3 linked regions of the Nitrosopumilus sp. b3 genome follow. The main gene of each other region encodes a partner of the protein of the gene in region 2 in a complex. Links are inferred from orthologs where the notes say so. Each region holds a gene or a part of one and is shown on either strand. Other genes may lie near its edges.

Region 1 (5,431 bases), on a different replicon or contig from region 2:
TCTCAACTGATAGTAGGGATTCTTGAGCAAAAGCAGTCCCTGTGGTAATTACTAATAACGATAATAATGTAAAAAATATTTTAAATTCCACAACGTTTGGATGACTCGTTTGTATATTTTCTTTACTACTAAAAAATGAAAAAATGAAAAAAGTTGTGTGATTTTAGTATCTTGGCATAATGCTAAGTCTTGACTTTGCAGATACTGCAATTATTGAGATAATTGCTACTGCTAGAATCATGGCTGCGATTGTACCAAATTCTGGTATCACAAAGGTACCTATAATTTCAATCTTTTCGGCGCCTGCAAGGAACATGACTGTTACTTTATTTCCATCAATTTCAACATCATCCCATTCTTGTCCATCAACTAGTACCATGAAGATACCGTCCTGAACTTTTTTGGTTGGGGTTACTGTTAACGTTCCATCACTTTTAGCGTCGATGTTAATGACAATTGATTTGTCATCAGTATTGAGAGTTGCACTTTTCACTACTCCACCATTAATGGTAAATGGTATACATTGACCACTTGCAGTAATCTGACCTGGGCCACATTTACTTGGAGTTGTAGGCTTTGAAGTTGCTTCTCCACCAATTAGTTCAACTTGTGCTTTGCTGCTTTTTTCAACACTGCCATAGTTTACTTTAATGGTGTAAGTACCATCGTATTTCCACAATGCACCTGCTGTGTTTAATGTAGTCTCAAAACTCTTGTCATCTGCTACAACTATTTGATTAATTGTAACAATGGAGTTGAGTGGATTCACAACAGTTACTGTGACTGGATATCCAGATGCTATGTTTGCTACTTGGCCTGTTACCGTAATTATCTCATTATGCATGTACTGCTCTTTATCTGTCCATACAGATATTGGGAGTGCTTGCATCAATGAATTCTTTGCTGATGCTTTAGCCTCATCCTGAGCACATCCTACACATGCTGGTGGAAGTTCTACCGCATATGCTGATGACATAGTTAAGGTACCGACTGCAGTCAAAACGGCTAGTAGCGCGAACGACGTACGACTGTTCATCTTGTTGCGAATTGAACCTGTCTCTATTTATGTATATTTAAAAAGAGAAAAAAGTTGTGAACTTAGTATCTTGGCATAATGCTAAGTCTTGACTTTGCAGATACTGCAATTATTGAGATAATTGCTACTGCTAGAATCATGGCTGCAATTGTACCAAATTCTGGTACTACGACTCCATCTTTGATATCGACTTCAGTTGAAGCGGTATATTTTGGATCGTCAAATTGTTTTGCACTTACAGTATAGAATCCATTTTGCTTCCATAGTGGTCCGCCTATGGTTATTTCCTTGGTAAATTCTCCATTAAGCATTGGTGATACTTGAGCAACAGATACTACATTTCCATTTGGTGCCGTTATGGTTAAAGTAACATCTTGACTTACTCTGTCTGTTGTACCTTCTATGTTGATTGTTGTAGATCCTATAACAGCATCTGCATAAATTTCAATTCCTTTATCTGTTGCAACATTTGGAGTGGTGTAAACTAATCCTGATTCCATATTGGTCTCAGTTACAAGAGTTTTTTTTGCCATTCCGTTTGCTACTTCAACAAGCACCTTTAGTGTGTACAATGAACTTTGCTGTGGGCTTTGCATTGCCGTTACAGTATAGAATCCATTTTCAGTCCATGTTGGGCCTATTTTGAATTCGGTTGTAAATTCTCCATTGACATCTGGTGAAACTTGACCAATTCCTACTACATTATTCCCACTTGGAGATGTTACTCTAAATGTGACATCTGTAATTTTTGAAATTGTCTTGCCTGTTACCGTAATCGTGTCTGAGTTTCTGTCAGCCATGGCTGTAAGACTCATTCCTTGACTTTGAGCAAAAGCATCTTGTTGAATTGAAGTCATTGAAATTAATGACAATGCCATGAGGGCTATCGCCATTGATGTTGTAGAACGTTTAAAATTCATACTAATTCAAGTTCAGATATCTTGTTATTTATGTATATTTAAAAATAGAAAAAAAGATGAAATTTAGTATCTTGGCATAATGCTAAGTCTTGACTTTGCAGATACTGCAATTATTGAGATAATTGCTACTGCTAGAATCATGGCTGCAATTGTACCAAATTCTGGAACTACAAATGTACCGATTATTTCGATCTCTTCAGCTCCTGCTGGGAATGCTATGGTAAGAACTCTATTCGTTGCTGATGTTGTTTCCTCAAAGTCTACTTCTTCTCCATCAATTAAGACAAAGAAATCGTCATCTTCACCATTCATTGTTGCATCCAACACAGATCTTGGGATTGTCAAGGTTAGTGAACCATCACTTGTTGCATCAATAGATACAATGAGTGAATTTGCTTCGAAATCAGGCATGATACTTAGTAATTTTCCGCCTGTGATCATGTATCCAATCAAATCTGTAGAACCTTCAATTGCAACTGTTTTGTCAGTTACAGAACCTCCAGTTGTTGGTGGTGTCATTGTTGATCCTCCAAATTCAAATGTTGCCTCAGCTGATCGATTTTCAGTTCCATACTGAACTGTTATCGTGTATGATCCTTCTGCTTTCATTAATGCTCCTCCGGCAGTAATTTCGGTACTGAATTTTTTATCAACACCAACTGTTACTTGAGCAATTGATACCAAGTTTCCATTAGGAGCCTTGACAATTACACTTACTGGAGTGCCAGAATACAGATCTTTCACTTCGCCTGTTACTAGAATTGTTTCACCTTCTGAATATGATGACTTGTCCGTAGTAACAACAATCGAGTTTTGTATTTGTCCAAATGCTGGTGCCATACCAATACTTACAATTAAAATTGCAGATAGGGTAAACACCGTTAGATGAGCTTTCATCAATTTTAGGCGAAAAATTATGCTATTTAAGGTTGCGATAAAATTTATTGACTAAAAAGAAAAAACACAATTCTATGCCGAATTTCAGATTAGATATATATTAACCCGAGCGTGAGATTTTGACAGTTTGTGTGTATTATTTTCCGTTACATTTAATGTTCTACGTGGAGGTTTTGTAGATGGCAACTAAAAAAAATCAAGTTCTAGTACCTGATCATGTCTATGTACCAAAACATGAGATCATCTCAAAACAAGAAGCTGAAGAAGTTTTGAAAAAATACAACTGTAAACCCACAGAATTACCCTTAATCTTTGTAAACGATCCTGCAATTTTAGGACTTGGAATAAAACCTGGTGATATGATAAAGATCACTAGAAAAAGCCCAACTGCAGGAGAGAGCCTCTATTACAGATACGTGGTGGAAGTATAATGGCAGATTCTTCTACAAAACGTTGGCCAGTAATTCAAGATATTTTAAAACGTGAAGGTATTGCACGTCAACATCTCAACTCATTTGATGAATTCCTAGAAAGGGGATTACAAAGTATCATCAATGAGGTAGGGCAAATTGATATTGAAAATGCTGAATACCCTTACAAAATTCAACTAGGAAAAGTTAAACTTCAACAACCAAGAATGATGGAGCTTGATGGTTCTATTACTCATATTACTCCAGCTGAGGCAAGACTGAGAAATGTTTCATACTCTGCACCTGTAATGATGGAGGCAAGTGTTGTAGAGGATGGTAAAATTTTAGAGTCAAGATTTGTTCATATTGGAGACGTACCAGTAATGGCAAAATCTAATGCATGTATCTTGCATAACTTCTCTACTCAAAAATTAATTGAACACGGTGAAGATCCAAATGATCCTGGTGGTTACTTTATCATTAATGGTTCTGAAAGAGTCATTGTAGGGTTAGAAGATCTTTCTTACAATAAAATTATTGTTGATAGAGAAACTGTTGGCGGAAACATTGTTTTCAAAGCTAAAGTATATTCATCAATCGTTGGTTATCGTGCAAAACTAGAACTTGTTATGAAAAATGATGGTTTGATTGTAGCTAGAATTCCTGGCTCTCCAGTTGATATTCCAGTTGTCACATTAATGAGAGCACTTGGATTGGAATCTGATAGAGAAATTGCAGCAGTGGTTTCATTGGTAGATGACTTGCAAGATGAATTAGAAGGCTCTTTTGAAAAAGCAGGTGATGTCCCAACATCTAAAGATGCTATTGTTTACATCAGTAAAAGAATCGCACCTGGAATGTTAGAGGAATTCCAAATCAAACGTGCAGAGACTTTACTTGATTGGGGATTATTGCCACACTTAGGTAAACATCCAGAGAACAGAAAAGAGAAAGCACAATTCTTAGGTGAGGCAGCTTGTAAATTATTAGAATTAAAACTTGGTTGGATTACTCCTGATGACAAGGATCATTATGGAAACAAAGTAATCAAATTTGCAGGACAAATGTTGGCAGATCTATTTAGAACTGCATTTAGAAATTTGGTCCGAGACATGAAATACCAATTAGAAAGATCAGGTCAAAAAAGAGGAATTAACGCAGTAGCTGCTGCAATTCGTCCGGGAATAATTACAGATAAACTAAACAACGCTATTGCAACAGGAAACTGGGGACGAGGACGTGTAGGTGTTACCCAATTACTTGATAGAACAAACTATCTCTCAACAATTAGCCATCTTAGAAGAATTCAATCTCCTCTCAGTAGAACCCAGCCAAACTTTGAGGCAAGAGATTTACATGCTACCCACTTTGGAAGAATTTGTCCTAGTGAAACTCCTGAAGGCTCAAACTGTGGTTTAGTGAAAAACCTTGCACTATCTGGAATTATCTCAGTAAATGTTCCATCTGAAGAGATTGTAGAAAAACTCTATGATCTTGGAACAGTACATTTCTTTGATGCAAAAGAAGATTTGAAGAAAGATGGAACTCGAGTATTTGTTGATGGTCGTCTAATTGGATATTTCAAAGATGGTCAAGAACTGGCTGAATCTTTAAGAGACCTTAGACGAAATTCAAAGATTCATCCTCATGTTGGAGTTTCATTTCATAAATCTGACATTGAAGGTTCGACAAGAAGACTTTATGTAAACTGCAATGCTGGACGTGTTTTGAGACCACTGATAATTATCAAAGATAATAAATCATTACTGACCCAAGATCTTTTGGATAAAATTTCAAAGAAATTACTTTCTTGGACTGATCTTTTGAGAATGGGTGTTTTAGAAATGATAGATGCTAATGAAGAAGAAAATTGCTATGTCACTTTGGATGATAAAGATACAAAGAAACATACTCATCTAGAAGTATTCCCACCAGCAATCTTGGGTGCAGGAGCTTCTATCATACCATACCCTGAACATAACCAATCTCCAAGAAATACATACGAGTCTGCAATGGCCAAACAAAGTTTAGGATTCTCAACACCTATGATGAATACCAGTACTTACGTAAGACAACACTTTATGCTATACCCACAAGTTCCAATTGTAAATACAAAAGCAATGAAACTTTTGGGATTGGAAGATAGGCCAGCAGGTCAAAACTGTATA
Region 2 (5,542 bases):
CTATCTATCTGCCCTCTGGTGCAATTGCCGGTTTGGATGGTATTAAATCTGTTAAAGATGAGTTAGAGTCTGTATCACTCACAACAACAAAACACCCACGTTCTCTGAAAGGTGCAAAGTTTTTTGAAACTTCTCAAATCGATTTGAATGCTATTAGTGATTCTACTACAATCTTTGAAGGAACTGCAAAAGAAGCAGTTTCACTGTTTCCTGCAAACATCAATGTTGCAGCACTCCTTTCATTATCTGGAATCGGAAGTGAAAAAACAATTGTCAAAATCATTGCTGATCCAAATACTGATAAAAACACTCACCACATTGAGGCAGCAGGAAAATTTGGAAAGATGAACTTTACAATAGAAAATTTCCCAGATTCTAACAATCCTAAAACAAGCCGTTTAGCAATTTTATCTGCAATCGAAACTTTGCGAAAATACTGCTCTGATGATATTCAGATAGGTACCTGATCTGGCAATAATTGCCACATTAACCATATTTTTAGAGAATTCTGGACTACTTCCCATTCTTTAAATCCCTACAAACTCAAAATTTTGTAGCCTATGTTGGTTCAACAATCATCTCAGCTTAAAGAAGAGATTCTGAGACTCAAGAAAGAAAAAGATGTGGTAATTTTAGCACATAATTATCAAATTCCTGATGTGCAAGATGTTGCAGATTTTACTGGTGATTCTTTGGGACTTTCAAGGCAGGCCGCTACTGTAGACCAAAAGACGATTTTATTTTGCGGTGTAAATTTTATGGCAGAAACTGCTGCAATTATTAGTCCCGACAAAAAAGTACTTCTTCCTGATTTGGAAGCAGGATGCTCTCTATCTGATTCTATAACTGTTGATGAATTACGCAATTGGAAGAAACAACATCCTGGTGCAATTGCTGTAGGATATGTAAATACGACAGCAGAAATTAAAGCGGAACTAGATTATTGTTGTACTTCATCTAATGCGGTAAATGTTGTAAAAGCAATTCCTGAAGAAAAAGAAATATTATTTTTGCCCGATATGTTCCTTGGCTCTTATGTTGCAAAAATGACTGGGAGGAAAAATATGCATATCTGGGCAGGAGAATGCCATGTCCATGCTGGAATTACTCCTGAAGATGTAACTGAAAAATTAAACTCTATGAAAGATGCGGAATTTGTAATTCATCCTGAATGTAGCTGCACAACTCCTATGATGTATGATGTGGCTGATGGAAGCTATGATGACAAAAAAGTTTCAATTCTTTCTACCGAGGGAATGTTGAATCATGTTCATCAATCAAAAGCAAAAAACTTTGTTGTTGCAACAGAGACTGGAATCTTGTATAAAATGCGACAGCAAAATCCAGGAAAAACATTCATCCCCGCATCAGAGAAAGCTGAATGCCAATACATGAAGATGATTACTCTTGAAAAAGTGTATGATGCACTGATAAATGAAAAAAATGTTATCACTGTCCCAAAAGAAATTGCTGATAAGGCCCGTTTGGCAATAAATAGAATGCTTGAAATCAGTTAAACTACGTGACTGCTTTGGTTGGATTATTCAGTAGAACTCCAAAAGATCCCAACAAGAAAAAAAATATTGAAAAACTAAAAGAAATAAAAAAACTAGTTAAAGAAAAAAAATATGCTGCTGCTCTAAAATCTGGAAATGATTTTTTGCACAAAGTTCCACATCATCATGATATTTTGTTTACTATGGGTGGAATTTACTATTTACAAAACAAGTACAAAACTGCAATATCTTACTTTGATAAAGCATTAGAAATTGCTTCATATGATGTTGAAGTTTTGCTACTCAAAGCATATTCACATCAAAAATTGGGTGAAAACAAAAGGGCAATTCAATGCTGTGAAAAAATTCAAGAAATTGATCCAAAAAATAAATCTGTTCTAAAATTACTAGAAGAATTGAATTCTTAAATTTCTAAACTCATATCGATTCCTTTAACAGAATTTGTAATGCTCCCAACTGATATGATATCTACTCCTGTCTTACCAAAACTGGCAATGTTTTTGGAATTAATACCTCCTGATGCTTCAAGTTTTACTTTGGCTCTTAATTTCTCATTTCTGAGCACTTGGATTGTTTTCTTGATTTGTGCTGGTGTGAAATTATCTAGCATTATTATTGATGCACCTTCTTTTGCTGCAAGAACTGCGTCTGATGTTTTTTCAACCTCTACTTCGAATTTTTTGTGTCTTTTCTTTGCTTTTTTAATTAGAGATAGTATTGAGCCTTCAATTGCAATGTGATTATCCTTTATCATGACCATTTCGTCTAGTTTGAGTCTATGTTTTTTACCTCCGCCAATCTCTACTGCTTCTTTATCGAAATATCTTAACCCTGGGGCAGTCTTCCTGGTTGCATACAATTTTGTTTTTGTTGGGATTTTTTTTACAAGTTGATTAGTTTGCGTTGCAATTCCACTCATTCTAGTTAGTATGTTTAATGCAGTTCTCTCACATGTGAGAATTTTTCCTGCATCGCCTGAAATTGTCATTATAGTCTGATTAGGTTTGACTCTGGAACCATCTTTTCTAATAATTCTTGCATTACATCCTTTTAATTTAAAAATCTCTTTTGCATAATTTGCTCCTGCAACAATGGCATCTTCCCTTGAAATTATTTTAGCTGAAATTTTTTTCTTTGGCAAAAGGACACTAGTAATGTCTCCAGCACCTATATCTTCAGCAAGAAATTGTGATAATTGTTTTTTAGAATTAAATGACAACACTATTGTTAAAATATTACTGTGATTTTAAAGATTTAGAAATTTTCTATGTTACTTTGATTGCATACTTGCCTTTTTGTGTAATTCCTAGAGTTTTTGAAATCTCTGAATTTGTAGGATCAACTACTAGAACAATTCCACTCCAGTCCGGTGTCAAATCTGATGACTTGCAACCTGGACAAACTTTACCTGTTGTAACAAACTTACATTTACGGCATGCCATTTCTCGTGCCATCTTAACTTGCCTCTACTTCAGCTTCTTTTGCAGGTTTATCTGAATCCCCTGTGGATTTTTTGATCTCTTCTGCAATCCAGTCATCTGCTCCAAGGAATGGTTGTCTACATGTAATTCCAATCTTGCCCATTGCAGCAGCTTTTCCTAATGATACTGCAGTAATCCTTGCACGAAGTGTAGATCCGACTTTTAATGTTCTTCCACTTTGATTAGCTAAGATCATTCCAGACTTTACATCGCTCTTAAGATAATCATCCATAACTTGTGACAGGTGAAGTAATGCATCAGTTGGACCAATTCTTACAAATGCTCCAAAGTCTGTAATGTCTACAATTTCACCTTGAACAATTTCCTGTAGTTTTGGATAAAATGTTAATGCTTCAAACTGAACTCTATGGAATGTACCGCCATCTCCTGCAATCATTTTTCCCATTTCGTCAACTTTTGCATCTAAAATCATGATGATATATCCTAAATCTGCATTAATCATACTCTCGTACTTTTCCTTGAGAATGTTTACTGCTGCCTTTTTGAGTGTAGTTCCAAACAAGCTGGGAGGAATCCTGACAACATCAACTAGGGTAGATATAGAAAACAACTGAGTTTTTTTCTTGAATTTCAATTTATGAATCTTTGGGTGATTTAGTCATAATTTTCTAAAGATTTTGTTAATTTTTCAAAAAAATGACAATTTTTTTTCATGTCTGACTTATGTTTAAATAATGTAGACATGATTTTTACGCAATGGTTGGAATAGATCAAGTTCTTGAAAAACTGAGTACTGTCATTGATCCTGATTTGAAAAAAGACATTGTTTCAATGGGCATGATCAAAGACTTGGAACTAAATGACGGTGATCTGAAATTTACTTTAGAATTAACAACCCCTGCATGCCCTTTCAATGTCGAAATTGAAGATGATGTAAGAAAAGCAATTGGCGAAATTTCTGAATTAAAAAATTTTGATTTGAAAGTAACTGCAAAAGTAATGGAGGGCCGTTCACTTGATGCTGATACTGGAATGGCATCTGTCAAAAACATTATCGGTGTTGCAAGTGGTAAGGGCGGAGTTGGAAAATCAACTGTCTCATTAAATTTAGCATTGGCATTATCTGAATCAGGAGCTAAAGTTGGCTTACTTGATGCTGATATCTATGGTCCTAGCATTCCGTTAATGTTGGGAATGAAAGATGGTTTCATGGAAGTAGAAGAAAATAAACTTCAACCTGCAGATTTTAATGGACTAAAAGTTGTGTCCTTTGGTTTCTTTGCAGATCAATCTAATCAAGCGGCAATTTACCGTGGACCAATTATTTCTGGAATTTTAAAACAGTTCTTAGTTGATACTAATTGGTCTGATTTAGATTATCTTATAGTAGATCTTCCACCTGGAACAGGTGATATTCCACTTACACTTGCTCAAACAATACCTATTACTGGAATCCTTGTTGTAACAACTCCACAGGATGTTGCTAGTAATGTAGCAGTAAAAGCTGTATCTATGTTTGAAAAACTTAATGTTCCAATTATTGGTGTTGTTGAAAACATGAGTCACTTTATCTGTCCAAACTGTGATGACAAGCATTACATCTTTGGTGAGGGGGGTGCAAAAAAAATTAGTGAGCAGTTTAACATGCCTTTCTTGGGAGAAATTCCATTAAATTCTGGAATTATGGAAGGTTCTGATTTGGGCAAACCAATTATGATTACAAATCCTGATTCTCCAAGTGCAGAAGCTTTTAGAAAGAGTGCAAAAAATATTGCAGCTCAATGCAGTATTCTTGCATCAAAACTGCAAGATGAAATGGCATCTGAAAGTACTAGTGAAGAATCTGCTCCGGAACCAAGTACTAGTTAGTCACGATTAATGTGAAGTTACCTGATTCTTTAAGAGAACAATTGAAAATCCCTTTAGGGTTGCTTTTACCTGAAAGCCAAGCTGATAAAAAAAATATTCAAAAACATCTTTTGCCAAATTCCTATATCATCACTGTTGGTGACCGAACAACAAAAAAGATGATTGAATTTGGTCTTATTCCGTCCTTGCAAATTATTGACGGGAAGGAAAAACGAGAAAAAAAAGATCCGCCAAAACTTGCAAATGCCACTGAACTAACTGTTAAAAATCCTCCAGCAGAAATAACTTCTCAAAGTATTGATGTGATTAAAAATGCCTTTACTATGGAACCTCCCGTGAGACTGTTTGTTTTAGGCGAAGAAGATCTTTTGGTACTTCCAGTATGTATTCATGCACCTGATAATGCAATTGTTTTGTATGGTCAACCAAATGAAGGACTAGTAATTGTAAGCATTACTCCAGAAATTAGAAATAAAGCACAGTCAATACTTGATTTAATGGAATAATTGGGGTGTGATGAGACGGTGGCTGTATGATTGATGATTACTCTACTAAACCTTCTGACCCTATTAATTCATATTTTTAAAGAATGAAAATACACCAAATCTCTCACAAGAATTGACATTTCAAGATAAACCCAGATTGTTTGAGAAAGAGATGTGAAACTTGATCCTGATTTAAGACTGCAAATATTAGAAAAAATTGGCATCTATT
Region 3 (5,489 bases), on a different replicon or contig from region 2:
TCCAGTTTTAATCATGGAGGAAATAATACTTCCCCCAGCTCCAACACCTTCTTTTGCAAAACCTTCTGAAAATGCCCTAAGACCAGAATATCGGGAATTTTCTAAACCAGGATTGACAGAGATTGAAGCAATGTTTGCAATTTTTTCAACTAAACTAGTAAAATTTGCACTTTTGTCATTTGTTATGTATGAAGTGGTCCCAATTACAGTATTTTCTTCATTGAATCCAATTTTTGATGCAAATGCCAATACTGCTAGCATCTGTGTTCCTCCAGCAAGCATTACCTTTGAAACATCAGCTGCAGAACTTAACATCCCAGCAACAAAAGGAATCATAGGATCACCTACTTTTGCAACAATACTGTAGGGATGTTCAGAATCAATTCTTTCAAGTGCAGAATTAGCAATTTGATTTTTCAAATCTACAGGATTGTTTGGGATGCTAGAGCTTACTTTAGCATCAAAACCTAATCCTCTCAACACTGCCAATGCAGTTGTAGTTCCTCCAGGAATACTCTCACCAATCACAAGGCAATCTGAAAGTGATGCCAAACTCCTACCAACAATTCTACCATAATCCACAGCATGAGTTACTTGGGAATCAGTCATAGCATCACTTACAGAAATATTTTTTCCAAATGACAAGCCAGACTCAATAAAAGGCAATTGGGGCAAAACCTTACTTCCAGCATTAATTGTCAAATGTGGAATGCTAGAAGATTCTAATGCAGTTTTGGTAAGTAATCCAGGTGTAGGTTTTCCATCTGGAGTCATAGGGATTTTATCAATAGTTTTACAATATCCATAATGAAGGTATTCAGCATCAGCTGGTGGAGTAAATTGGATAGAATTCATATCAGCCCCAGCAAAAGTAATTCCTGGAATTTCACAAGTTTCAGTATAGGATAAAACGAATGAAAAAAGAAATCTACCTGATTTCATAGTGTCAATAAAATCATTGGCTTGATCTATATTCCCATGCAGTTCAAAATTTTCCAAGAAATCACTATCCCATCATTTCAACAAATTGTTGTTCAGTGCGTTTTTGCATTACATGATTTGTGATCTTCTCTTGTCCAAGAGTTGATACTTCAGAAGGACCATAATTATGACCCGAATACATCACCAAGTTATCATCTAATGAATACAAAACGTCAAACAGACTATGATACAGATCCTTTGCACTCCCTCCGGGTAAATCAATTCGTCCACAATTTCCAACAAATAATGTATCACCTGAAAAAATTTTGCCATCACCTACAAGACAGATACTATCTTTAGAATGACCAGGGGTATGAAGTACTTTTAATTTTGAATTGCCAAATTCTATAAAATCACCATCTTTTACAGCAATGTCATGCTTTAATTCTGAATATTCATGTTGGATTATTGGGGCTTTGGTTGATGCAGATATTGCTTCATTTCCCAAAGTATGATCAAAATGATGATGAGTATTTACAATGTATTTTATTTTTAGATCATTTTTTTTTATGATCATTTCTAATTCCATTAGTTCCCAAGAGGGATCAATAATTATTGCTTCACTTGTATCTTCATCTTCTACAATGTAAGTAAAATTTTGCATATTTCCAACTTGGATTTGGTGGACTTTCATAAGATACCCTCTTCAGCTTCTGGCGGAATTCCAATTTTTTCTACAAACAATTCACCTGTCAAATCTTTTCTCTTTGGAATCCCTTGCTTCATTTTATGAAAGGTAACTGTCATGTTACATTTGGTACAAATGTTTGCAGTCTCACCTGTTTGAGGATCTAATCCAGATGGGACATCAACTGCAAATTTGTAACAGTCTGTTTCATTGATATAATTTATTGCAGATGCATATGGTTCTCTAATTTCTCCTATAATACCAGTTCCCAAAATTCCATCTACTATCACGTCTGGTTTGAAATCAAAATTCAAAGAATCTCCGGTCATTAGTTTCACAGATGGCATTTTTTGTAATATGGACCAGTTCCAGTTGCTTTCTTCAGTTTTGATTTTCTCAGGAGTACCAAGAAGCATTACAGTTACTTTAACATTGTAACCTGCCAAGTGTCTTGCCATCACCAAGCCATCACCACCATTATTTCCCAATCCTACAAAAATCAAAATATTTTTAGATTCTACATTCCCGAGTTTCTCAACCAGTCTACGTACAGAAGCAGCACCGGCATTTTCCATCATGAATTTTTTTAAAAAGCCCATATCATGACCTTTGTTTTCAATTTGATACATTTGGTCCACAGTAATTTCCATACAGTAAATGAAAATTATATCCAAAATAAGAGTTTAGCAAACGGCTTTATCCTAGTTTTAAGATATTTTCACCATGACTTTAAAGAATGTAAAAACATCACTAAACAAAATTTCAAAATCCTTAGGTGTAATTCAGGATTCAAGAGAATTTTTGTTAAAAAATACAAGAGAGATTATTATTCTCTGTAGCAAATCAATTATCGCGGTTCACAAAGGAGATCTTAAGACAGGGAAAAATAATCTAAAACAGGCAGATATTCTCTTAAAAAAATACAAGAAAAAAGCAACCAGTGGACTTGAAAGATATCTAATTACACCAGAGCAAGAATTTGTAGAAGCAGCAAGTCTAATTGCGATTGTTGAGAAAAAAGAGATTCCTTCTGATAAGAAATTATCAGTAATGCCAGAATCATATGTTCTTGGATTGCTTGATTGTGTTGGAGAACTAAAAAGAATGGTATTTGACAAGATTCGAATTGGAGAAATAGATGACGCCACTAGAATTTTTGATGTTATGGAGAATTTGTATCTGAATTTGTACACTTTTTCGTTGTATGATAAAGTAGTCAAAGAGGCTAGAAGAAAAATAGACGTCAATAGAATTCTAGTTGATGATGTCAGATCTGCAATTACAGAAGAAAAAAGGCGTAGTGAATTAATCAAAACTTTACAAAAACTAGAAAAATAATTTTAAAATTCTAGTGCGGGCGATGGGATTTGAACCCACGAACTCCTGAGAGACTAGCCCCTCAAGCTAGCGCCTTTGGCCAGGCTGGGCGACGCCCGCAAAGGAAGTGCCTTGCATGGTTTTTATAATCCTTGATTACTTTTTCGTTCGTATGTTAATACCTGTTAGATGTTTTACTTGCGGAAATTTAGTTGCAGACAAGTTTGAAGATTATCAAAATAAAATTAAAGCAGGAGAAGATCCAGTGAAAACTCTGGATTCTTTAGGAATTGAACGATATTGTTGCAGAAGAATGCTTTTGACAACTGTAGAAACAATTCAACAAGTAATTCCATTTTATGAAGCAATTCAGAGAAGAAAACAAGAAGTTCAATCTGAGTTAGAATAACTTGGCCAAAATATCCTCAATTGAAGGACGTATTCTATACAACAGTAGAGGTACAAAAACTATTGAAGTTGACGTAGAATCTGAAGGAAAGTTTCTAGGTAGAGTATGTGCACCTTCAGGTGCAAGTGTAGGAAAATATGAAGCAGTAAGTTTTCCTAATGGAAAACCAGAAGAAAGTCTAAAAATTCTAAAAGAAAATGCTAAAAAATTCATTGGGTTAGAATCATCAGATCTAAAAGAAATTCACAATACGCTGAAAAGTTTGGATGATTCTACGAATTATGCAAACATAGGTGGAGCATTAGCTTTTGCAGTAACAATTGCATCAATGGAATCAGCATCAAAAGCCTCTGGTCAGGAATTGTTTCAGATATTATCATCAGAATCATCATTCAAATTTCCATTTCCAATAGGTAATATTTTAGGAGGTGGAGCACATGCAGGTCCTGGAACACCAGATATTCAAGAGATTTTAATTTGTGCTAACGGTTCAAAAACAATTGAAGATGCAATTGAAACAAATTTGTTAGTTCATAAAGAATTACGTAGTGTTTTAGAAAAAGAAGATCCTCATTTTACAAATGGACGAGGAGATGAAGGAGGATGGGCACCAAAACTAGAAAATATAAAAGCATTAGAAGTTTCTGCAAAAGCTTGTGAAAATTTAGGATTCACATTAGGAAAAGAAATATCATTAGGAGTAGATTTTGCATCATCTACCCAATGGAATGAAGAAAAAGGAAAATATGTTTATGATAGAGCAGGGTTTGAAAATTCTTCAGGAGAACAGATAGATTTTGCAGCAGGTATTATTGAGAAGTTCAAATTAATTTATGCAGAAGATGCAGTGCATGAAGAAGCATTTGAAGACATGGCAGAATTAACAGCAAAGTTCCCAGACACATTAGTTACAGGTGATGATTTGACAGTAACTAACAAAGACATTCTAACAAAAGCAATTGGCTTAAAATCATGTAATGCTGCTATCCTAAAAGTCAATCAAGCAGGTAGCCTTTATGATGCATTTGAATTTGCCAGTGTTGCAAATCAAAATAATATCAAACTAATCACATCTCATAGATCGGGTGAATCTACTGACTCACAAATTTCCCACATCGGTCTTGCTACAAAGTCAAAAATGCTCAAAGTAGGGGTAGTAGGTGGAGAAAGAGTGGCAAAATTAAATGAATTATTACGCCTCTCAGAGCATGATTTAATACGCGGTATGGTAGAGATTTAAAATCGTCATGAGCCAACAAGCAGAAACAACTGACATTAAGAAGAAGATCCTAGCTACTGGAATCAGGGTAGGAACTCAAGTAAAGACAAAATTCATGAGACCATTTATCACCAAAGCCAGTCCTGAAGGACTTTACATGCTTGATTTAGACATCACATTAGAGAAAATCAAAACTGCAGCCAAATTCATCAATAGATTAGGAGCAGATAATCTCATAGTATGTTCAGGCAGACAATATGCAGAAACGCCAATTGAAAAATTCTGTGAGATGTTAAATTCAAAGAAGCTCCTTGGAAGATTTATGCCAGGAACATTGACAAATCCCTCATTACCATATTACATTGAGCCAAAATTAGTGTTAATTTCAGATCCTCAAGTTGATGAGCAAGCTATCATTGAAGCAACCAATGCAGGAATTCCAATCATAGGAATTGCAAATACGGATAACATTACATCTAATCTGGACGTAATAATTCCTGCAAATAATAGAGGAAGAAAAGCTCTTGCCACAGTTTACTGGTTACTTGTACGTCAGGTACTAATTGAAAGAGGAGAGCTCAAAGAAGATGAATCAATGAAATATGAAATTGATGATTTTGAAACAAAGATTACCGAAGAGGAAATCGAGTAATTCAATCAGAATTTAGAATTCACTTGAAATCTAGAGCTTCTGTACCAGGAAAAGTTATTCTTTTTGGAGAGCATTTTGTAGTATATGGAGTCAAATCTATTCTGTGTGCAATTGATAAAAGAATTACAGTTACTGCAGAAAAAACTAAAGAGAAAAAAATTTCCATTAAATCCAACATTGGCAATCTAGAGCTAGAAAAAAATATACCACTTTCAGAAATTAACTCCCCACTAAAACCATTTTATTTTTTAGCAAATAAAATAATAAAAAATCACGATACAGG

What was found. The genes of interacting proteins can lie anywhere in the genome.
Region 1: C6990_RS05915 (region 2) and C6990_RS07660 share a complex: the UniProt entries of both Methanocaldococcus jannaschii proteins name them as parts of the RNA polymerase complex. The link is inferred for Nitrosopumilus sp. b3 from one-to-one orthologs.
Region 3: C6990_RS05915 (region 2) and C6990_RS07520 share a complex: the UniProt entries of both Methanocaldococcus jannaschii proteins name them as parts of the RNA polymerase complex. The link is inferred for Nitrosopumilus sp. b3 from one-to-one orthologs.

What each region holds. Positions count from the first base shown.
Region 1 is NZ_MU078696.1:267,598-273,028, forward strand. Bases 1,841-4,658 are described here. They hold C6990_RS07660 (DNA-directed RNA polymerase subunit H), read left to right. Parts: upstream 1,841-3,032; coding sequence 3,033-3,284; downstream 3,285-4,658. Other genes in these bases: C6990_RS07650 (PEFG-CTERM sorting domain-containing protein), read right to left, coding at 1,841-1,956; C6990_RS07655 (PEFG-CTERM sorting domain-containing protein), read right to left, coding at 2,020-2,853; C6990_RS07665 (DNA-directed RNA polymerase subunit B), read left to right, coding at 3,284-4,658. In the rest of the region: C6990_RS07640 (PEFG-CTERM sorting domain-containing protein), read right to left, coding at 1-91; C6990_RS07645 (PEFG-CTERM sorting domain-containing protein), read right to left, coding at 164-976; more of C6990_RS07650, read right to left, coding at 1,099-1,840; more of C6990_RS07665, read left to right, coding at 4,659-5,431. UniProt on the Methanocaldococcus jannaschii protein: DNA-dependent RNA polymerase (RNAP) catalyzes the transcription of DNA into RNA using the four ribonucleoside triphosphates as substrates.
Region 2 is NZ_MU078695.1:122,648-128,189, reverse strand. The notes cover bases 1,784-4,712. They hold C6990_RS05915 (DNA-directed RNA polymerase), read right to left. Parts: upstream 3,594-4,712; coding sequence 2,973-3,593; downstream 1,784-2,972. Other genes in these bases: C6990_RS05910 (Mrp/NBP35 family ATP-binding protein), read left to right, coding at 3,716-4,712; spt4 (transcription elongation factor subunit Spt4), read right to left, coding at 2,783-2,971; nadC (carboxylating nicotinate-nucleotide diphosphorylase), read right to left, coding at 1,921-2,739; C6990_RS05930 (tetratricopeptide repeat protein), read left to right, coding at 1,784-1,924. In the rest of the region: C6990_RS05940 (aspartate dehydrogenase), read left to right, coding at 1-467; quinolinate synthase NadA, read left to right, coding at 561-1,517; more of C6990_RS05930, read left to right, coding at 1,523-1,783; more of C6990_RS05910, read left to right, coding at 4,713-4,828; C6990_RS05905 (GTP-dependent dephospho-CoA kinase family protein), read left to right, coding at 4,870-5,334; C6990_RS05900 (hypothetical protein), read left to right, coding at 5,488-5,542. UniProt on the Methanocaldococcus jannaschii protein: DNA-dependent RNA polymerase (RNAP) catalyzes the transcription of DNA into RNA using the four ribonucleoside triphosphates as substrates.
Region 3 is NZ_MU078696.1:242,157-247,645, reverse strand. What follows is about bases 1,841-4,716. They hold C6990_RS07520 (DNA-directed RNA polymerase subunit N), read left to right. Parts: upstream 1,841-3,098; coding sequence 3,099-3,335; downstream 3,336-4,716. Other genes in these bases: rpsB (30S ribosomal protein S2), read left to right, coding at 4,583-4,716; C6990_RS07515 (phosphopyruvate hydratase), read left to right, coding at 3,337-4,575; C6990_RS07530 (translin family protein), read left to right, coding at 2,333-2,947; C6990_RS07535 (NAD(P)H-hydrate epimerase), read right to left, coding at 1,841-2,259. Also shown: nicotinate mononucleotide-dependent phosphoribosyltransferase CobT, read right to left, coding at 1-999; C6990_RS07540 (hydroxyacylglutathione hydrolase family protein), read right to left, coding at 1,007-1,615; more of C6990_RS07535, read right to left, coding at 1,612-1,840; more of rpsB, read left to right, coding at 4,717-5,206; mvk (mevalonate kinase), read left to right, coding at 5,230-5,489. UniProt on the Methanocaldococcus jannaschii protein: DNA-dependent RNA polymerase (RNAP) catalyzes the transcription of DNA into RNA using the four ribonucleoside triphosphates as substrates.